Regions from separate parts of the Dickeya sp. CFBP 2040 genome, predicted to be linked through region 2. Evidence: predicted binding sites of a transcription regulator. Region 2 holds the regulator's gene; each other region holds the start of a gene.
The links. The regulator CRP, encoded in region 2, controls carbon source genes, mostly activating them, when cyclic AMP is high. The targets are predictions, from matches to a motif close to ATGTGANNNNNNTCACAT.
Positions count from the first base shown of each region.

Region 1: a site for CRP is predicted at 4,721-4,738, ahead of epd (erythrose-4-phosphate dehydrogenase). Genes of this name have one in related genera too.
Region 3: a site for CRP is predicted at 4,559-4,576, ahead of Dpoa2040_RS12515 (iron-containing alcohol dehydrogenase). Genes of this name have one in related genera too.

Region 1 covers NZ_JAAVXH010000087.1:325,019-331,653, forward strand. The annotation lists gene mscS (small-conductance mechanosensitive channel MscS) at 13-897, opposite strand; gene fbaA (class II fructose-bisphosphate aldolase) at 1,007-2,083, opposite strand; gene pgk (phosphoglycerate kinase) at 2,260-3,423, opposite strand; gene epd (erythrose-4-phosphate dehydrogenase) at 3,491-4,507, opposite strand; gene tkt (transketolase) at 4,847-6,635, opposite strand, start outside.
Region 2 covers NZ_JAAVXH010000096.1:20,856-27,490, reverse strand. The annotation lists gene pelB (pectate lyase PelB) at 1-128, opposite strand, end outside; partial or broken gene Dpoa2040_RS14710 (peptidase S8) at 865-1,071, shown strand; gene Dpoa2040_RS14705 (aminodeoxychorismate synthase component II) at 1,258-1,833, shown strand; gene Dpoa2040_RS14700 (aspartate aminotransferase family protein) at 1,967-3,190, shown strand; gene crp (cAMP-activated global transcriptional regulator CRP) at 3,288-3,920, opposite strand; gene Dpoa2040_RS14690 (OsmC family protein) at 4,247-4,654, shown strand; gene Dpoa2040_RS14685 (phosphoribulokinase) at 4,718-5,587, opposite strand; gene Dpoa2040_RS14680 (YheU family protein) at 5,737-5,973, opposite strand; gene Dpoa2040_RS14675 (hydrolase) at 5,970-6,635, opposite strand, start outside.
Region 3 covers NZ_JAAVXH010000087.1:176,047-182,681, reverse strand. The annotation lists gene Dpoa2040_RS12530 (exo-alpha-sialidase) at 1-841, opposite strand, end outside; gene Dpoa2040_RS12525 (sodium:solute symporter family protein) at 848-2,269, opposite strand; gene Dpoa2040_RS12520 (dihydrodipicolinate synthase family protein) at 2,307-3,191, opposite strand; gene Dpoa2040_RS12515 (iron-containing alcohol dehydrogenase) at 3,284-4,420, opposite strand; gene Dpoa2040_RS12510 (four-carbon acid sugar kinase family protein) at 4,636-5,922, shown strand; gene Dpoa2040_RS12505 (D-threonate 4-phosphate dehydrogenase) at 5,915-6,635, shown strand, end outside.

The sequences.
Region 1 (6,635 bases), on a different contig from region 2:
GGGTAAATGCCTTTACCGCGTAGCTGCCTCGCCAGAACCGGCTTGCGCAGGCAACGAAGCATAATGCAGGTGCACGTCCATCTGGGGATAAGGAATACCGATGCGGTGTTCATCCAGAGCGCGTTTGAAGTTTTCCAGCAGATCCCAGTACACCGATGCCGCATCACTGTTGTCAGTCCATACCCGAACCACAAAATTAAGCGAAGATGACCCCATCTCATTAAGCCGAACAGTGACGCCTTTATCTCGCAGAATGCGATTATCTGCGGCTACGATATCGCCCAGCACTTTTTTCACCACATCAATATCGGCGTCATACGCCACACCAACAATAATTTCGGTACGACGATGTGGTTCACGGGAACTGTTGATAATATTGCCGGCGATAATTTTACCATTTGGTACCACGATGACTTTGCCGTCAGCAGTCAGCAGCGTGGTGGAAAAAATCTGCACCTGCGTGACAGTTCCGGCAATCCCGCCCAAATCTACCGCTTCTCCGATGCGAAAGGGCCGAAACACCACCAGCAGCACCCCAGCGGCAAAATTCGACAGCGAGCCTTGCAGAGCCAGACCGACCGCCAGACCGGCCGCACCCAATACCGCGATGACCGATGCGGTTTGCACGCCCACCCGGCTTAACGCGGCAATCAGCGCGAACGCGATAATGCCGTAACGCACCAATGCAGACAGAAAATCTGCCACCGTGACGTCAATACCACGGGCGACCATCAGCCGATTTAACATGTTCGACATAATGCGGGCGACCAGCATCCCGACACTCAGAATCACCAGCGAGGCAACGACATTCACCGCGTACTGCAACAAGATATGCTGATTGTTAACCAGCCAGCTCTGCAATTGCCCCATGCTTTCAGCTACGTTGAGTTCTTCCATCTGTTCGTTCCTGTTAACATGACTAGCGTTACCTGTGCGCAGATAAAATTAAGGCTCCCGCAGGAGCCTTAGTCAAACTATCTGTCGAATAATGACAGCAGTCCGATAATTACAGTACATCGACTGCGTTCAGTTCTTTAAACGCTTGTTCCAGACGAGTCACCATGCTCGCCTGACCAGCACGCAGCCAGACACGCGGGTCATAGTATTTCTTGTTCGGCTTGTCGTCGCCTTCCGGGTTGCCCAGCTGACCCTGCAGATAACCTTCGTTCTTCTTATAGTAGTTCAGGATGCCTTCCCAGGTAGCCCACTGGGTGTCGGTGTCGATATTCATCTTCACCACACCGTAGCTAACTGCTTCGGCGATTTCTTCCGCAGAAGAACCGGAACCGCCGTGAAATACGAAATCCAGGCTGTTGTGCGGCAGATTGAACTTCTTAGATACATATTCCTGAGAGTTGCGCAGGATTTTCGGCGTCAGTTGCACGTTACCCGGCTTGTACACACCGTGTACGTTGCCGAAGGATGCGGCGATAGTGAAGCGAGGGCTGATGGCGTTCAGTTTTTCGTAGGCGTAAGCTACGTCTTCCGGCTGGGTATACAGCGCGGAGTTGTCCAGATGGCTATTGTCCACGCCGTCTTCTTCACCGCCGGTGCAACCCAGTTCGATTTCAAGCGTCATATCCAGTTTGGCCATACGCGCCAGATACTTGCTGCAAATTTCGATGTTTTCTTCCAGCGACTCTTCAGACAGGTCAATCATGTGGGAAGAGAACAGCGGTTTACCGGTAGCGGCATAGTGCTTCTCACCGGCGTCCAGCAGACCGTCCAGCCACGGCAGCAGTTTCTTCGCGCAATGGTCGGTGTGCAGAATCACTGGCACGCCATAATGTGCAGCCATCTGATGTACATGGTGAGCGCCAGAAATCGCACCCAGAATTGCCGCTTGCTGACCTTCAGCTTTCAGGCCCTTACCCGCGATAAACGCCGCACCACCGTTAGAGAACTGAACGATTACCGGCGCGCGAACTTTAGCTGCCGCTTCCAGAACGCCGTTAATGGAGTCAGTACCGACGCAGTTAACCGCTGGCAGTGCAAAGTTATTTTCTTTGGCAATTGCGAATACTTTCTGAACATCATCACCCGTGATGACACCAGGTTTTACGAAATCAAAGATTTTAGACATGTCACGCGTCCTGTTTCGTTGGCCGTGGAAGGTTTGAGATTTGTCTGTTACTCATTTATTACCGGCAATACAGTGATTACCGGCATTACTACGATTCATTGCTGCGGTTACCCGACCTAAACCGGGAACCAGGAAGCGGGAGGCGCTCCCGCTTCGGATAACGGATTAAAAACCGCTTACTGACGAGCGCGTTCTTCCAGCATTACCACCGCCGGCAGTTTTTTGCCTTCCACAAACTCCAGGAACGCGCCGCCGCCAGTAGAAATATAGGAGATCTTGTCGGCAATGCCGAACAGATCGATAGCTGCCAGTGTGTCGCCGCCGCCGGCAATAGAGAACGCGTCGCTGTTGGCAATGGCATTCGCCACGATTTCCGTACCTTTGCGGAAATTCGGGAACTCGAATACACCAACCGGGCCGTTCCACAGAATCGTCTTGGCGTTTTTCAGAATCTCAGCCAGACGATCAGCAGACACATCGCCCAGATCCAGAATCTGTTCATCATCTTTAATGGCGGTAACGGATTTCAATGTTGCAGTGGCAGTTTCGGAGAATTCTGTAGCAACACGCACATCGCTCGGCACCGGAATATCGCAGGTTTCCAGCAGTTTTTTCGCTTCCGGAATCAGTTCCGCTTCGTACAGCGATTTGCCGACGTTATGCCCCTGAGCCGCAACAAAGGTATTAGCGATACCGCCGCCGACAATCAACTGGTCAGCAATTTTGGACAGCGAGTCCAGCACGGTCAGCTTGGTAGAGACTTTGGAGCCACCGACGATAGCCACCATCGGACGAGCCGGGTTGCTCAGTGCTTTGCCCAGGGCTTCCAGTTCATCAGACAACAACGGGCCGGCACAGGCAATCGGCGCGAACTTGCCCACACCGTGGGTCGAAGCCTGAGCACGGTGCGCGGTGCCGAATGCATCCATCACGAACACATCGCACAGTGCAGCATATTTTTTGGACAGGACTTCGTCGTCTTTCTTCTCACCCTTGTTGAAGCGAACGTTTTCCAACACCACCAGTTCGCCTTCTGCTACGTCAACGCCATCCAGATAATCTTTCGCCAGACGCACTGGTGAAGACAGGTGATCTTTCAGGTAGTTCACTACCGGCAGCAAGGAGAATTCTTCGTTGTACTCGCCTTCGGTCGGACGACCCAGGTGGGATGTCACCATCACGCGGGCACCCTGCTTCAGGGCGATTTCAATGGTCGGCAGAGAAGCGCGGATGCGGGCGTCAGACGTCACTTTGCCATCTTTAACCGGCACATTCAGATCCGCACGGATCAGCACGCGTTTGCCAGCCAGATCCAGATCGGTCATCTTAATTACAGCCATGGTGAATCCTCTTGTTGATTCTGTTTAAAGTTGCTTGAGTGAGGCGCCGGTCTTCCGGCACCGCCTATCAGAAACCGCAGGCCGCCATCGCTCGTGTTGTATCCAACATCCGGTTGGCAAAGCCCCATTCGTTATCACACCAGACCAACGTCTTGATCAGATGCCCTCCGCTGACCCGGGTTTGTGTCCCATCCACTATCGCACTATGCGGGTCGTGATTGAAATCCACGGAAACCAACGGCAAATCGGTATAGTCAACTATACCACGAAATGTATTCTGCGCTGATTGGCGAAACAGCGTATTGATTTCACTTACATTTACTGCATTTTGCACACTGACGCTAAGATCAATGGCCGTTACATTGATGGTTGGTACCCGCACCGAAATCGCCTCAAAACGGTCTTCGAATTTCGGAAAGAAGCGGGTAATGCCCACCGCCAGTTTGGTATCCACCGGGATTATCGACTGACTGGCTGCGCGCGTGCGTCGCAGATCGTGATGATAAGCATCAATCACCGGCTGGTCGTTCATCGATGCATGGATCGTCGTCACGGTGCCGCTCTCAATGCCGTAGGCATCGTCCAGCAGCTTGATAATCGGAATAATACAGTTGGTGGTGCAGGAGGCGTTGGATACCAAACGGTGAACCCGTTGCAGATCCTGATGATTCACACCGTACACAATGGTGGCGTCAAGATCCGGCGCGCCGGGGTGGGAGAACAGCACTTTTTTCGCCCCCGCCGCCAGATGAGCTTCACCATCGGCGCGGTTGCCGAACACACCGCTGCAATCCAGCACGATATCAACGCCAAGCTCTCCCCACGGGAGTGCGCGGAGATCCGGTTCATGCAACAAGCGGATAGTGTCATCCCCTACCGACAAACGATCGCATTCCTGACGCACATCCCATGAAAAACGACCATGACTACTATCATACTTGAGTAGATGAGCAATCCCTTCGGCGTTGGCCAACTCATTAATCGCCACCACCGTAATTTCGGCTCGCCGACCGGACTCATACAACGCGCGCAATACGCTACGACCTATGCGACCAAAGCCATTTATCGCAATACGGATTGTCATGAAATTCCCTGTGTAGAGTGATAACAGCACTGCGCATCATAGAATAATCAGTACGTCGTCAGGAATAAACCGCTTGTTATACGCGGTGTGTTGCACCGCCACTCTGGCTTGAGCTTGATGACTAAACGCCGTCACACCAACAACTGAAACGCTTCAGCTAGCATAAACGAATTGCCAGGCAAAAGAAATATGGCGGCAGGGTGGATGCCAGAAGAGTGATCCGCGTCAAATAATTACCGCACAGTTTGTTCAACCCATGTGTTAACCCCAAACTAGCGGGATCAAAAAAGGCCGGGAGACAATCCCGACCTTACAAACATAGCTAACAGCGTGCTCTGCTTATTTCAGCAGTGCTTTTGCCTTCGCCACCACGTTGTCGGTTGTGAAGCCAAATACCTCGAACAGTTTTTCCGCCGGTGCAGATTCGCCGAAGCTTTCCATACCCACAATCGCGCCATTCAGGCCAACATACTTGTACCAGTAGTCAGCAATCCCGGCTTCGATAGCCACGCGGGCAGTGACAGCAGACGGCAATACCGCTTCACGATAGGCTGCATCCTGTTTGTCGAATACATCCGTAGACGGCATGGACACCACGCGCGCTTTGACGCCCTCATCGGTCAGCTTCTGCCAAGCAGCAACTGCCAGTTCGACTTCGGAACCGGTAGCGATAAAAATCAGCTGCGGCTGGCCGCCACAGTCCTTCAGCACATAAGCGCCTTTGGCGACATCGGCCAGCTGCTGAGCCGTGCGCTCCTGCTGCGCCAGATTCTGACGAGACAGAATCAGCGCAGTCGGGCCGTCTTTACGTTCAATAGCGTATTTCCAAGCTACCGCGGTTTCTACCTGATCCGCCGGACGCCAGGTGCTCATGTTCGGCGTGACGCGCAGGCTGGCCAGTTGTTCTACCGGCTGATGAGTCGGGCCATCTTCGCCCAGACCGATGGAGTCATGGGTGTAGACATAGATGCTGCGCACTTTCATCAACGCCGCCATACGCACCGCGTTACGGGCATATTCGACGAACATCAGGAAGGTGGCGGTGTATGGTACGAAGCCGCCATGCAGCGAGATACCGTTGGCGATGGCAGTCATGCCGAATTCGCGCACCCCGTAGTGGATGTAGTTGCCAGCCGGGTCTTCATTCAGCGCTTTGGAGCCAGACCAAATGGTCAGGTTACTTGGCGCCAGGTCGGCAGAACCGCCCAGGAATTCCGGCAGCAGCTTGCCATAGGCTTCCAGCGCATTCTGCGAGGCTTTACGGCTGGCGATCTTGGCCGGATTAGCCTGCAACTGTTCGATAACCTTAGCCGACTCTGCCTGCCAATTCGCCGGCAGCTCGCCGCTCACGCGACGGGTGAATTCGCCAGCCAGTTCAGGATAAGCGCTGGCGTAAGCATTAAATGCCTGCTGCCAGGCCGCTTCTTTACTCTGACCAGTCTGGCGGGCATCCCAGGCGGCATAGATATCAGCCGGGATGTCGAATGGACCATATTTCCAGCCCAACTGTTCGCGGGTGGCAGCCACTTCAGCATCGCCCAGCGGTGCGCCGTGGGAATCATGGGTACCGGCTTTGTTCGGCGAACCGAAACCGATCACGGTTTTACACAGCAGCAGCGACGGTTTGTCGGTGACGCTCTGCGCTTCTTTGATGGCGCGCTGGATGGCATCAGCATCATGACCATCAATGCCACGAATCACGTGCCAGCCGTAGGACTCAAAACGGGCAGCGGTGTCATCAGTAAACCAGCCTTCAATGTGACCGTCGATGGAGATGCCGTTATCATCGTAGAACGCGATCAGTTTACCCAGTTTCAGGGTACCCGCCAGTGAACAGACCTCATGTGAGATCCCTTCCATCATGCAGCCATCACCCAGGAATACGTAGGTGTGGTGGTCAACGATGTTGTGCCCCGGACGGTTAAATTGCGCCGCCAGCGTACGTTCGGCAATCGCCATACCCACCGCGTTGGCGATCCCCTGGCCCAGCGGACCAGTGGTCGTTTCTACGCCCGGCGTATAGCCCACTTCCGGGTGACCCGGCGTTTTGGAATGCAACTGACGGAAATTTTTCAGTTCTTCAATCGGCAAATCATAACCAGTCAGGTGCAGCAGGCTGTAAATCAGC
Region 2 (6,635 bases):
GTTTTCTTTACGGCGCCCGTGACATCACCACCGTCAGTTTTGGTATAACCACCGGTATCGGCAGCCAGACTGGATTGACAGAAGGCCAGCAGCAGACCGGCGGCAATCGGAGTAATGAATGATTTCATGAGTCGTGTTCCTGTTTTTTGAAAAAATGTGAAATGGGCATTTATCGTTCCACATGCCCTTACTTATGGTTGATGCGATAGGGATATACCCATCTGTTTCATGTTGACGGGGCATAACGGCCTTTCAGTCACACGAATTATTCAAAGGATGGATAAGTAAAACCGAATAGCATGAATCAACCTGCGCTCAGTTTTAGCTCAAAAATTGGACATTTCAATAGTTGAAATGGTATTTCATTATTAGTATCGGTTATGTTTTCTCGTATTTTGACAGGAATCACTTTTTGTGGTCTGAGTTCCGACCTGTTGCTTATAGCTTTTGGAAATTAAAAAAATTAATTATTCGATTAATGTGAAATGCCATGCCATATTGAATTGATCGTCGGGTTATTTAGTCCGAACTAAAAAAGATCGGACAGGTGGTCCGTTCGGTAGCGACCATATCTGTATGGATGTTATTGTTTTGTTTATGTTATAAGCTATATCTCCTCCCTCTGCCATGATCTGACGGCTCAGTGTTCACTGAGGCGCAGCATAATTCCCTGTCTCCGTAGTGGTGGATGATAGATATTTTTTAATAAATAAAATTAATGTTTATTGGTGGGTAAACGTAATATTTGTGTGTAAATTGGATAGTGCAATAATTGGAACTACGTTTCAAAATATGGATTTGCATTTTTTAATGGTGTTGAGCCGATTTTGGTCGGTGCGGGTCGGTAACCGAAAAGGGAGATGATTGTTTAGAAAATCTTTTGCTGAAGGATTATTCCTGAACAAGATTAGCGCGACACTCAGCCCGGTAAGCTATCCGGAATCCGATTGCTGGGACCTGGTGCTGGAGTTCTTCAATCCGAAAGAACACCTCGCACTGCTGCACGCCAATTTGTATCGTTACACCGTTGACGTCAGCAACGTCATGCCGTTCATCATCGGTACGCTATGATCGAGTTTTCTGTTACTGATACCGCGTCATTTATTTACTTTCTGTTCCGGTTGTTTCAGCCTCGTGTCTGGACAACCGCCTCCCAACTCTTCAGACTCAGCGTCAGTATTCACGCGACATCATGCGCCATTAGACTTGATGTTGGCGACGATCATAACGTCAATTCATCTGCTGATAGATAAAGACATGCTGCTGATTATCGATAACTATGACTCCTTTACCTACAACCTGTACCAGTATTTTTGTGAGTTGGGGGCGAAGGTGCTGGTCAGGCGTAATGATACGCTGACGCTGGCGGACATCGAGCGGTTATCGCCGCAGCGGCTGGTGATTTCCCCCGGCCCTTGTACGCCGGACGACGCCGGGATTTCGCTGGCGGCCATCCGCCATTTTGCCGGTCAACTGCCGATTCTGGGCGTGTGTCTGGGACATCAGGCGTTGGGGCAGGCGTTTGGCGCACGGGTGGTGCGCGCCCGTCAGGTGATGCACGGCAAAACCTCGCCGGTGCGGCATACCGGTTGCGGTGTGTTCGCCGGGCTGGCAGACCCGCTGACCGTCACCCGCTATCACTCGCTGATTCTGGAAAAGAATACGCTACCCGATTGTTTTGAGGTGACCGCCTGGACCGGAACCGACGAGGTGGTCGATGAGATAATGGGGGTGCGTCATCGCACATTGCCGCTGGAAGGCGTACAGTTCCACCCGGAGAGCATTCTCAGCCAGCAGGGGCATCAACTGCTGAAAAATTTCCTTTATTTATAATCAGATAGCGGACTCAAATCTGGGCATATCAGATTAACGATTGCCTATTTTTGATTTTTTATGCATATTTATTGATTATATTTTCACTTAAGATCTTCACTCCACACTACGGGATATGACAACGGGGCAGCAAATGGCGACAGAGAAAGCAGCAGTAACACGGGATACTTACGATAAGGTAATTCTTCCGGTTTATGCACCCGCGCAGTTTGTGCCGGTAAAAGGCAAAGGGAGCCGTGTCTGGGATCAGCAGGGCAAAGAATATATCGATTTTTCCGGCGGCATCGCGGTAACGGCGCTGGGGCATTGCCATCCGGCACTGGTGGCGGCGTTGAAAGAACAGGGTGAAACCCTGTGGCACACCAGCAACGTATTCACCAACGAGCCAGCGCTGCGTCTGGCTACCAAACTGATCAATGCCACCTTTGCCGACCGCGTATTTTTCGCCAACTCCGGCGCGGAAGCTAATGAAGCGGCGTTCAAACTGGCACGGCATTACGCCATTACCCGCCATAGCCCGTACAAAACCAAAATCATTTCGTTTTACCAATCGTTTCATGGCCGTACGCTGTTTACCGTATCTGTCGGCGGTCAGCCGAAATACGCCGATGGCTTCGGCCCGAAACCGGCGGATATCGTGCATGTGCCGTTCAACGATCTGGATGCGGTAAAAGCGGTGATGGACGATCACACCTGCGCAGTGGTGCTGGAGCCGATTCAGGGCGAAGGCGGCATCACGCCAGCTACGCCAGCTTTCCTCAACGGTGTGCGCGAACTGTGCGACCAGTATCAGGCGCTGCTGGTGTTTGATGAAGTGCAGTGTGGTATGGGCCGCAGCGGTAAACTGTTCTCTTATATGCATTACGGCATCACGCCAGACATTTTGACCACCGCTAAAGCGCTGGGCGGCGGTTTCCCGATTAGCGCGATGCTGACCACGGAAGAGATTGCATCAGTGATGGCGGTCGGTACGCATGGCACGACTTACGGTGGCAATCCGCTGGCCTGTGCGGTGGCGGAAGCGGCGCTGGATGTGATCAATACGCCGGAAGTGCTGTCCGGCGTGATGGATCGCCACGCGCGCTTTGTGTCCGCGCTGGAGCAGATCAACACACAGTACGATATTTTCGATGAAATCCGCGGCATGGGGCTGTTACTGGGCGCACAACTGAAACCGGTCTGGCATGGCCGCGCCCGTGACTTCCTGGCGGCATCGGCGGAACTGGGGTTGATGATTCTGGTGGCGGGGCCGGACGTCATCCGTTTTGTGCCGTCGCTGGTGATTACCCCGGAAGAGATCGATCAGGGAATGGCGCTGTTTGCAAAAGCGGTAGCGCAGGTGGTGAAGGGCGCGTAATCGCTGTTGCCTTCGACTGAAACGACTGAACCGACTGAAACGAAAAGAGCGTGCCATGGCACGCTCTTTTCAATCCAACAATCCAACTGATGATAAATCAGCGAGTGCCGTACACGACGATGGTTTTACCGTGTGCGGAGATCAAGTTCTGATCTTCCAGCATCTTCAGGATACGACCCACCGTTTCGCGGGAACAGCCAACAATTTGGCCGATTTCCTGACGGGTGATCTTGATCTGCATACCATCCGGGTGAGTCATGGCGTCCGGCTGTTTAGCCAAATTGAGCAGAGTTTGTGCGATACGACCGGTTACGTCGAGGAACGCCAGATTGCCGACTTTCTGCGAAGTCACCTGCAAGCGCCGCGCCATCTGCGAGGACAACCGCATCAGAATATCCGGGTTGACCTGAATGAGCTGGCGGAATTTTTTATAAGAAATCTCAGCGACTTCGCAGGCTGTTTTTGCCCGAACCCACGCACTGCGTTCCTGTCCGTCTTCGAATAAGCCAAGTTCTCCAATAAAATCGCCTTGATTCAGATAAGACAGAATCATTTCCTTGCCTTCTTCATCCTTGATCAGCACGGCAACCGAGCCTTTCACGATGTAGTAAAGCGTCTCTGCTTTTTCACCCTGATGAATCAGGGTGCTCTTCGATGGGTACTTGTGAATGTGGCAATGAGAAAGGAACCATTCGAGAGTCGGGTCTGTTTGCGGTTTGCCGAGAACCATTCGCTGTTATCCTCTGTTGTTAATTCACTGCGCAAATCACAGGGCTCAGAGTTCCCTGTACGGCGTGATAACATAGTTATAATTCAATTCCGTCCTGGCGGAATGACGTCAGGAAATATACTGAGGCTGTCTATCAGATGACGCCAGCAAGCCGGTGGCAGGTCAGGCAGAGACGCAATACACATCGGCTTACGCTTTTGTTTGTAACACAGGTTGAGAGTAGTGTCTCGTGTTGTCTCGCTTCAGCATGATTAAGCTCTGATTATCAGGCTTTTTTATACATAAGCGGTGTAAAATTTCAAAAATAATTGATTGAGGACAAAATTATGCAGGCTCGGGTGAAATGGGTTGAAGGGTTAACGTTTCTTGGCGAGTCCGCTTCCGGGCATCAACTGCTGATGGATGGCAACGCTGGTGATAAAGCGCCCAGTCCGATGGAAATGGTGCTGATGGCAGCAGGTGGATGTAGCGCCATTGATGTGGTGTCTATTCTGCAAAAAGGTCGTCATGATGTGGCAGACTGCGAGGTTCGCCTGACCTCGGAACGTCGTGAAGAAGCGCCGCGCCTGTTCACTGCCATCAATCTGCACTTTATCGTTACCGGCAAAGGATTGAACGATAAGGTTGTCGAACGTGCGGTGTCGTTGTCGGCTGAAAAATACTGCTCTGTGGCGCTGATGTTGGAAAAAGCGGTTAAGGTAACCCACAGTCATGAAGTGATCGCGCTTGATTAACGGGCCGGCACGCGGCGGCGAGTCTTTCACTTAACCGCCGCACCGCTTAATCCGTCGCATCGCTTAATCAATGTGATTGCCTTCCATTAGCCGCTGCACCAGTGGCGTCATGATAAGCTCCATCGCCAGCCCCATTTTACCGCCCGGCACCACCAGCGTATTGATGTGAGAAATGAACGAGCCCTGCAACATCGCCAGCAGGTAGGGGTAGTCAATATGGTCCAGGCCCTGAAAGTGGATCACCACAAAACTTTCGTCCATCGACGGAATGGCTTTGGCGGCAAACGGGTTAGAGGTATCTACCGTTGGCACGCGCTGGAAGTTGATGTGGGTACGAGAAAACTGTGGGGTGATATGGGTGATGTAATCTTCCATCGACCGCACAACGGAATCCATGACCGCTTCGCGGGAGTGGCCGCGTTCGTTGATATCACGCACCAGCTTCTGAATCCACTCCAGGTTGACTATCGGCACCACGCCGACCAGCAGATCAACGTGCTGCGCCACATTATGCTGAGCAGTCACCACGCCGCCATGTAGCCCCTCGTAGAACAACAGGTCGGTCGGCTCTGGTATTGGTTCCCAAGGGGTAAAGGTGCCTGGGACCTGATTGTAGGGAATGGCTTCGTCGTAAGTGTGCAGGTATTTGCGGGTCTGCCCGGTGCCACTACGACCGTATTCGATAAAGGTGTTTTCCAGTTGGCAGAAGTCATTGGCTTCCGGCCCAAAATAACTGATGTGACGCCCCAGGTCCCGTGCCTTGCGGATCGCCATATCCATTTCCGGTCGGGTATAGCGGTGATAACTGTCGCCATCCACCAGCGCGGCGCGAAGATTCAATTGCTGGAAGATTTTACGAAACGCCAGACTGGTAGTTGTGGTCCCTGCACCGCTGGAGCCGGTGACCGCGATAATCGGATGTTGGTGCGACATGGTGTGTAACCTCCGGTGAATTGGTGTGTAACTTCCGGTGAATGGGACAATCTCCGGCGACGGATGCCAACTCTGGTCAGAGATATTTGATCATTGTTAGCATGTTTATACCGCAGTGACACGCCAATTTACGTTTTCAAACGATTGATTCAGGGGTGATATCGTTCACCGCCGCTGAGCTGACGGCGGGGCATGATATTGACGGTTTCATGCAATTCCGACCACACCAGCACCACCTCGCCTTGCTCCAGTTGCTGGCGTACCTCCGCCACTTTGTCTTCCAGCGTGCATTCCTGCTCGCCATAGTCGGTGCCTTCACGCAAGATGAACGATTCAATCAGATTTTGCAGTGTTTCCGCTGCCAGTTCTTGCCAGGGAATGATCATCGTTTTAGCTCCCGGTTTTTTTCCAGATAGGTGCTCAGCCAGTCAGGAACGCACTGTTCAAGCCAGAGGTGTGGTTTGCGCCAGGTGCCGCCGACGAAACCGACATGGCCGCCGTGTTCCGTCAGGTAATAATGAATATTGTCCGGCAACTGCGAGATGTCCGGTATCGCCTCCGGTGTCATAAAGGGGTCGTCTTTGGCGTGAACCACCAGCAATGGCCGGCGAATCTCCGCCAGCTTCGGTAATGCGCTACTGCGCCGGTAATAATCCGTTGCATCGGCAAAACCGTGCAGTTTTGAGGTGATAAGTTCATCAAACTCCCGCAGTCGATGTACCTGACGTAACCGTTCGGCGGAGATTGGCAGGCTGTCAGGGTAGATCGCCAGCTTGCGTAACGCGCTGCGGCGTAGACAGTTAAGCAGATAGAACTGATAGATGCGCGAGAAGCCTAGTTCCAGTCGAACACTACAGGATTCCATCATCAAGGGGGCGGAAACTACCGCCGCCGCATCCAACGGGCTGGATTCCCCCTGACGCGCCAGCAGGCAGGCCAGCATATTGCCACCCAGAGAAATCCCTACGGCTACCGTGGGCGCCGGGCCTAACGTCTGATGTAGCCAATGCACAAAATAGTGTGCGTCTTCGGTTTCGCTGGCGTGATA
Region 3 (6,635 bases), on a different contig from region 2:
GCTCGGTGGCGCCATCGGCGTTCATGGCGTTGAACACCAGCGCCAGATGACCATTGTCCAGCGTGGTTACCTGAATCGACGAGTTGTTGTTCGGAAGATTTGTCGCCTCTGGCTCAGACCAGGTTTCACCGCCGTCGGTAGAGTGGCTACGGTAGATGAAATCGGCCCAGCGGCTGCGGAACAGCGCCAGCAGGGTGCCGTCTTTAAGCAAGGTGATGTTCATGTGCACGCAGCCGGTGCTGTTCGGCACCACCGATTCACGCCAGGTTTTCCCCTGATCGCTGGAGATCTTCACCGCGCTGATGTCGTCGTTGCCAACCCATTTTTCACCCGGCTGGACGCGGCAGTAGAACACCGGCAGCAGCCAGTCGCCGTTGGGCAGCACGGTAATCGGCTGGCGGATAAAGGTGCCGGGCTGCTCCAGCAGTACGCCAATCTCGCCCCAGGTTTGACCCTGATCCAGCGACTGGCGGTAACGCACGATAGCGGTATCCTGATTGCCGGATTTCTGCGCGGTGTACAACAACCACAGTACGCCGTCCGGTGCCAGAAACAGCACCGGGTTTTGCTCGGAACGGGTCGGGTCGTCGGAGAGCTTGACAGCAGGCGTCCATTGCCCGCTCCCTTTCACCAGCCGTGACAGATAAATCGATATGTCCGACACCCCTTCCTGGGTGCCGCCGAACCAGACGCACAGCACATCGCCGTCAGGCAGATGCAGCAGGTTAGAGGCGTGGTTCTGCGGGCATTCTGACGGGATGTAGGCGTCAAGACGTTGGCTGTCGCCTTCTGCCTGGCGGACCAGCCCGTCACGTTCAATGGTAATAGTTTCGGTCGTCATGACTACTTATACTCCAGAATGAGGTACGGATGATTCGGTGTGCTGTTGGGTTTTAGCCGCGTTATTAGGAATCAAGCGGTCAATGACCATCACCACAGCCGGGGTCGCCAGCGCAATGTACATGTTATCGATGCCGAACGGGTTACCCATAATGTACCAGACTGAGGTGACCACGCAGGACAGGATCAGCCCGGCGTTGACGCCACGGGCGCTACTGAAGAACGGCAGGTAGAAGGCGACCATCGCCACCACGGAAATCGACAGACGAATCGCACGGGTGAAGAACGACAGTTTCAGTACTTCCGGCACCAGCAGCACGAACACCAGCGGCAGGAAGCCGATGATCAGCGAGAACACGCGGGTCATCTTGAACTCTTTTTCCGGCGTTGGTTTGCAGTACGGCACATAGAAATCTTTCACGATCAGCGAGGCGATAGCCAGCGCCACGGTACTCACGCTGATGAAGATAGAAGCGACCAGCGAGGTGGTGACCACACCAGCCAGCCACGGGTTCATGTCCTGCAGGAAGATGGGCAACGCGTACAGACTCTTGATTTCCGGGTGTACGAATTTGGCCGCGACACCGATGATGGCAATTGCAATGGCGATCGGCATACAGAACAGGAATGCAATCCAGGTCGCACGTTTGGCGGATTTTTCATCTTTAGTGGAGGCGATAGCCTGAATCACGAACTGGGTACAGAAAATGGAGCCGATGGTGCCGATAAGCCACGCACCGATGGTGCTGGCGCCGATAGATCCATCCCAGGTCCAGTAAAATTCCGGCATTTTCTCGACCATCGGCGTGATGCCGCCGGTCATTTTCAGCGCCACGAACAGAATGATCATCACCCCAACATATTTCAGGCCGCTGTGGATCAGCGTGACGTAGGCAACGCCTTTAATACCACCGAAGTAGAAATAGAAGGTACTGACGATGGCGGTAATCAGTGCGGCTACCGGCAGGCTGACTTTCAGCACGGTGGAGATGGCCGCCGCGCCGCTGACGTAGTTACCCACGTTAACCAGCAGCAGTGCGTAGATCATGATGATGGAAATAATGTTTTTGGTGGTATTGCCGTAACGTTCGGCGATAGCGCCAGAAATGGTGATTTTCCCGGTGTTATAGATCTTTTTCACCAGAATCATCCCGAACAGCAGGAAGCCGATGGCGGCGCCGATCACCGACCAGGAGGCCGCGATACCGCTTTCAAAGGCGGCTTGCGAGGTACCGACCGTAGACTTGGCGCCGATAAATTCGGTCATCAGCAGGATGCCGACGATAAAGGCCGGCAGCGCGCGTGAGCCTTCCATGAACTCCGCGTTGGAGTTACTGCGCAGGCGCAGGGTTAGCCAGGAGGTGAGGGCGATATAGCACACAATTATCCCAACGATAATCAGTGTGTCTGTCAGATCAAAATGGTTCATGGTTTTCGATCCTGTAGCTGTAGAAGTTTGTTTTTATTCACTCAGCGAACGGTGCGATGATGGCGCGAATGGTCTCTTCGTCTTGTGCTGAGAACGCAATCGGGTAGCGGCTGACGCCCACGTCCTGCCCCATCAGTACCAGCGCTTTTTTCACCACAGCAGGTGAGAACGCTACCGCGTAGAGCGTTTTACGCAGTTCACTCACCTGTTCCTGCGCCTGACGGGAGCCTTCAATATCTCCGGCGTGGAAGCGATGCCAGATCTCGCTGATGGCTTTGGGCGCCACGTTGGCAAGACCGGAAATACAGGCGGAACAACCATCGACAAACCCCTGATGGATCAGCGAATCCGGGCCGTTGAGCACGTCGCAGTTCGGCATATCTTTCACGGCCTGCAGGAAACCGCTCAGGCTTTCGTAGCTGCCGGCGCTGTCCTTGATGCCGATGATGTTCGGGTGCTCGGCCAGAGTCCGCACCGTTTCCGGTTGCAGCGTATTGCCGGTACGAGCCGGAATGTTGTACATGAACACCGGCACCGGCAGCGCGTCTGCCACGGCACGGTAGTGGTCGATCAGCTCGCTTTGTTTGAGCGGCACGAAATACGGGGTGATCACGGATACCGCATCCACGCCCAGCGCAGCGATGCGTTTGCCGAGCTTGATGGTTTCGCGGGTAGAGATTTCGCCGATATGTGCGACGACCGGCACCTTACCTGCGGCTTCATTGACGCAAGTTTCGGTAACGGCCACTTTCTCATCGGTGTGCAATACAAAGAATTCACCGTTGGTGCCGTTACAGAAAATGCCGTTGCCGTAGCGCATCTGGCGTTGAACCTGCTGGCGCATGGCGGCGGGGCTGAACTCCCCCTGATGGTCAAAAGGCGTGACGATTGCTGTCAATACGCCTGTAATCGCTTTAGTCATCGTTATTGTTCCTCGTTATCTTCATCATCCAGAGCGACGTTGTTAAACACGTAGTTCAACCATTTGTTAAAACAAATGGTGAAAACCCACGGTTAAAACAGCGTTGAATAAATGGCGTGAACGTCTTGTGCCGTCACGGTAGTCGGGACGTTTTTCATCAGCCGCTGTACCTGCAGTGCGGATTCCACCAGATACGGCAGGTGATCCGGGCTTATCCCCAGTTGCTGCAGCGAAGATGGCAGATTCAGGCGTTTCACCAGCGCGGTGAAGTAGTCCACCAATGCGGCGGCTTTTTGTTCGGTGGTGAGCGACGGGTTGGCATCCGGCAGCAGGTCATAGGCTTGCGCGAATTTTTCCGCCGCAGCGTGTTGAACAAAGCGCATACAAGGCGCCAGCAAAATGGCGTTCGCCACCCCGTGTGGAATGTGGTATTTGCCGCCTAACGGATAAGACATGGCGTGCACCAGATGGGTGCCGGAGTGGGCGATAGACGCGCCGCCATAGTAGGAGGCCCACAGCATATTCAGGCGCGCTTCCAGATTGGAAGGTTCGTTCACCGCGGTATCGATGTTGGCGAACAGCTTTTTCATGCCGATCAGCGCATAGTTGTCGGCCACCGGGTTGGCGATGGTGGCGGTGAAGCATTCGATCAGGTGGCACAGCGCGTCAATGCCGGTTGAGGCGGCGATGTGCGCCGGCATACTGGTGGTCAGCTCCGGCACCAGCGCCACGTAATCCGGCAGCATCACCGGGGTGATAATCCCGACTTTGGTTTCTTTTTCCGGAATAGCCAAAATGGCATTCGGCGTGGCTTCGGAACCGGTGCCCGCAGTGGTTGGAATCAGCAGCGAGGTGGTGCGTCGTGTCGGCTTGCGGCCTTCCAGCAAACTATCGAGCGTGATGCCTTCTTCACCGGAGCACAGCAGCGACAGCAGCTTGGCAACGTCCAGTACGCTGCCGCCGCCCACGCCGACCACCAGATCCGGCTGCGTGGCCGGCAGCTGTTGCAGTACGGCGGCAACGTCATGCTGGCTGGGTTCGGCTGGCACGTTATCAATCAGGGAAAGTTGCGGCACGCCTGCCTTTAATTGCGCAATCAGGGCCTGTACCCCGGCCAGCCCCACGATATTTTTGTCCGTCACCAACAGTATGTGCTGCCTGCCGTGCAGGAGATAACTCAGATCCTGAAGTGCCTGATAACCGCTGATGAGGGTGCTGTTGATATTCATACTGGTACCTTGTCTTTTTGCTGTGACTTCAGCTGGATAGGTCTGATTTTTTTCAATCACATATCTACTTATTGATAGAAAAAAATCGTTTTTCTCGCATTCTGTGGACTAATTTATAGGTGAAATTGGTTTTGAATAATTTGATTTTGTTCACATATAATCAATCGTGATTTAATATAATCAAATACAGGTGATGGAACTGATGGAGAACGGCTATGCCGGACGGGCGTGAATTGACCCAGGTAATGGTGGTGGCAGATGACTTCACCGGCGCGAACGATGCGGGCGTCGGGCTGGCGCTGCAGGGGGCGCGGGTAAATGTGATGTTTGACGCCGAGGCGATCCATTCCGGGCAGTCGGATGACGCGCTGGTGGTGAATACCGACAGCCGTGCCGTCGCGGCTTCACTGGCGGCGGAGCGCACCGCGCAAGCGGTGGCGCAGTGGTGCAAAACCGGTGCGCGCGGCTGGATTGTCAAAAAGGTGGACTCTACCCTGCGCGGCAATCCAGGCGCGGAAATTGAAGCCGCGCTCAACGCAGCGGGTTTATCGCTGGCATTGATTGCACCTGCCGCACCGGCGCTGGGCCGTATCACTCGTGGCGGTCAGGTATGGGTGCACGGCAGAGTGCTGACCGACACCGAATTCGCCAGCGACCCGAAAACGCCGGTGCGCTCGGCGTCCATTGGTGAGCGTCTGGCAGAACAGACGGCACTGTCTCAGACGACGCTGTCCCTGAACGAGGTTCGTGACGACAAGCTGGCGACACGCCTGCAACAGCTAAGCGATAGCGGCGTGCGGCTGGTGGTGCTGGATGCTGAGTGCCGCCAGGATCTTGACCATATTATTCACGCCGCGGCTCAACTGGCAGAAAAGCCGTTGCTGGTTGGCTCGGCTGGGTTGAGCGAGGCGCTGGCGCAGCATCTGACGTTTCCGGCCTCCTGCCGCGCCTTGCTGGCAGTGATTGGTTCGATGAGTGAAATCGCTCAATTGCAGATTAATGCAGTCAGCCAGCGACCGAATGTTCAGCTAATCGATGTGGATATTGCCGGATTACTGGCGGCTGGCGACAGCTTGCTGGTGCAGATCAGTCAGCAGGCGGCGGTGGAACTGGCGGCGGGTCACCATTGCGTAATTCGTACCTGCCGCGATGATAACCAGCGATTTGAGGTGGACGCGCTGTGCCAGCGCTACGGCATGAGCCGCCAGCAACTGGGCGAGACTATCAGTCGCCGACTGGGGGAACTGACGCGGCGCATTGTGCAGCGTCAGCAGCCGGGCGGACTCTATTTATCCGGCGGGGATATCGCCATTGCCGCGGCAACGACGCTGCAGGCCAGCGGATTTCGCATTAAAGGGCAGATTGCTTCTTGTGTACCCTGGGGGCATCTGCTGGACAGTCTGGTTGGGGATATTCCTGTCATGACGAAAGCGGGCGGGTTTGGCGATGAGGCCACCCTGCTGAATGTATTGCGTTTTATTGAGGAGAGCGTGTGTGAGTAAAATTATTGCGGTAACCATGGGCGACCCGGCTGGCATCGGTCCGGAAATCATCATCAAATCGTTGGCCGAAGGTGAACTGTCCGGCGCGCCGGCGGTGGTGGTGGGCTGCGTACAGACGCTGCGCCGTATTCTGGCGTTAGGTGTTGTACCGCAGGTGGAGCTCAATGAAATCGAGCGTCCTGCCGATGCCCATTTCGCTCCCGGCGTTATCAACGTGATCAACGAACCGCTGGACGACCCGCAAGGCCTGAAGCAAGGGGTGGTGCAGCCACAAGCAGGCGATCTGGCGTATCGTTGTGTGAAGCGTGCGACCGAATTAGCGATGGCCGGTGAGGTTCATGCTATCGCCACCGCGCCGCTTAACAAGGAAGCGTTGCACTCCGCCGGGCACCTCTATCCGGGGCATACTGAACTGCTGGCGAAGCTGACCCACAGCCGTGACTACGCCATGGTGCTGTACACCGACAAACTGAAGGTGATTCACGTCACTACCCACATTGCGCTGCGTAAATTCCTGGATACGCTTAACCGTGATCGGGTGGAAACCGTGATTGCCATGGCGGATACTTTCCTGAAACGCGTCGGTTATCAGGCGCCGCGCATCGCCGTAGCCGGGGTGAACCCGCACGCGGGCGAAAATGGTCTGTTCGGCGACGAAGAGATCAAGATTGTTGGCCCGTCCATCGAGGCGATGAAAGCCAAAGGCATCGACG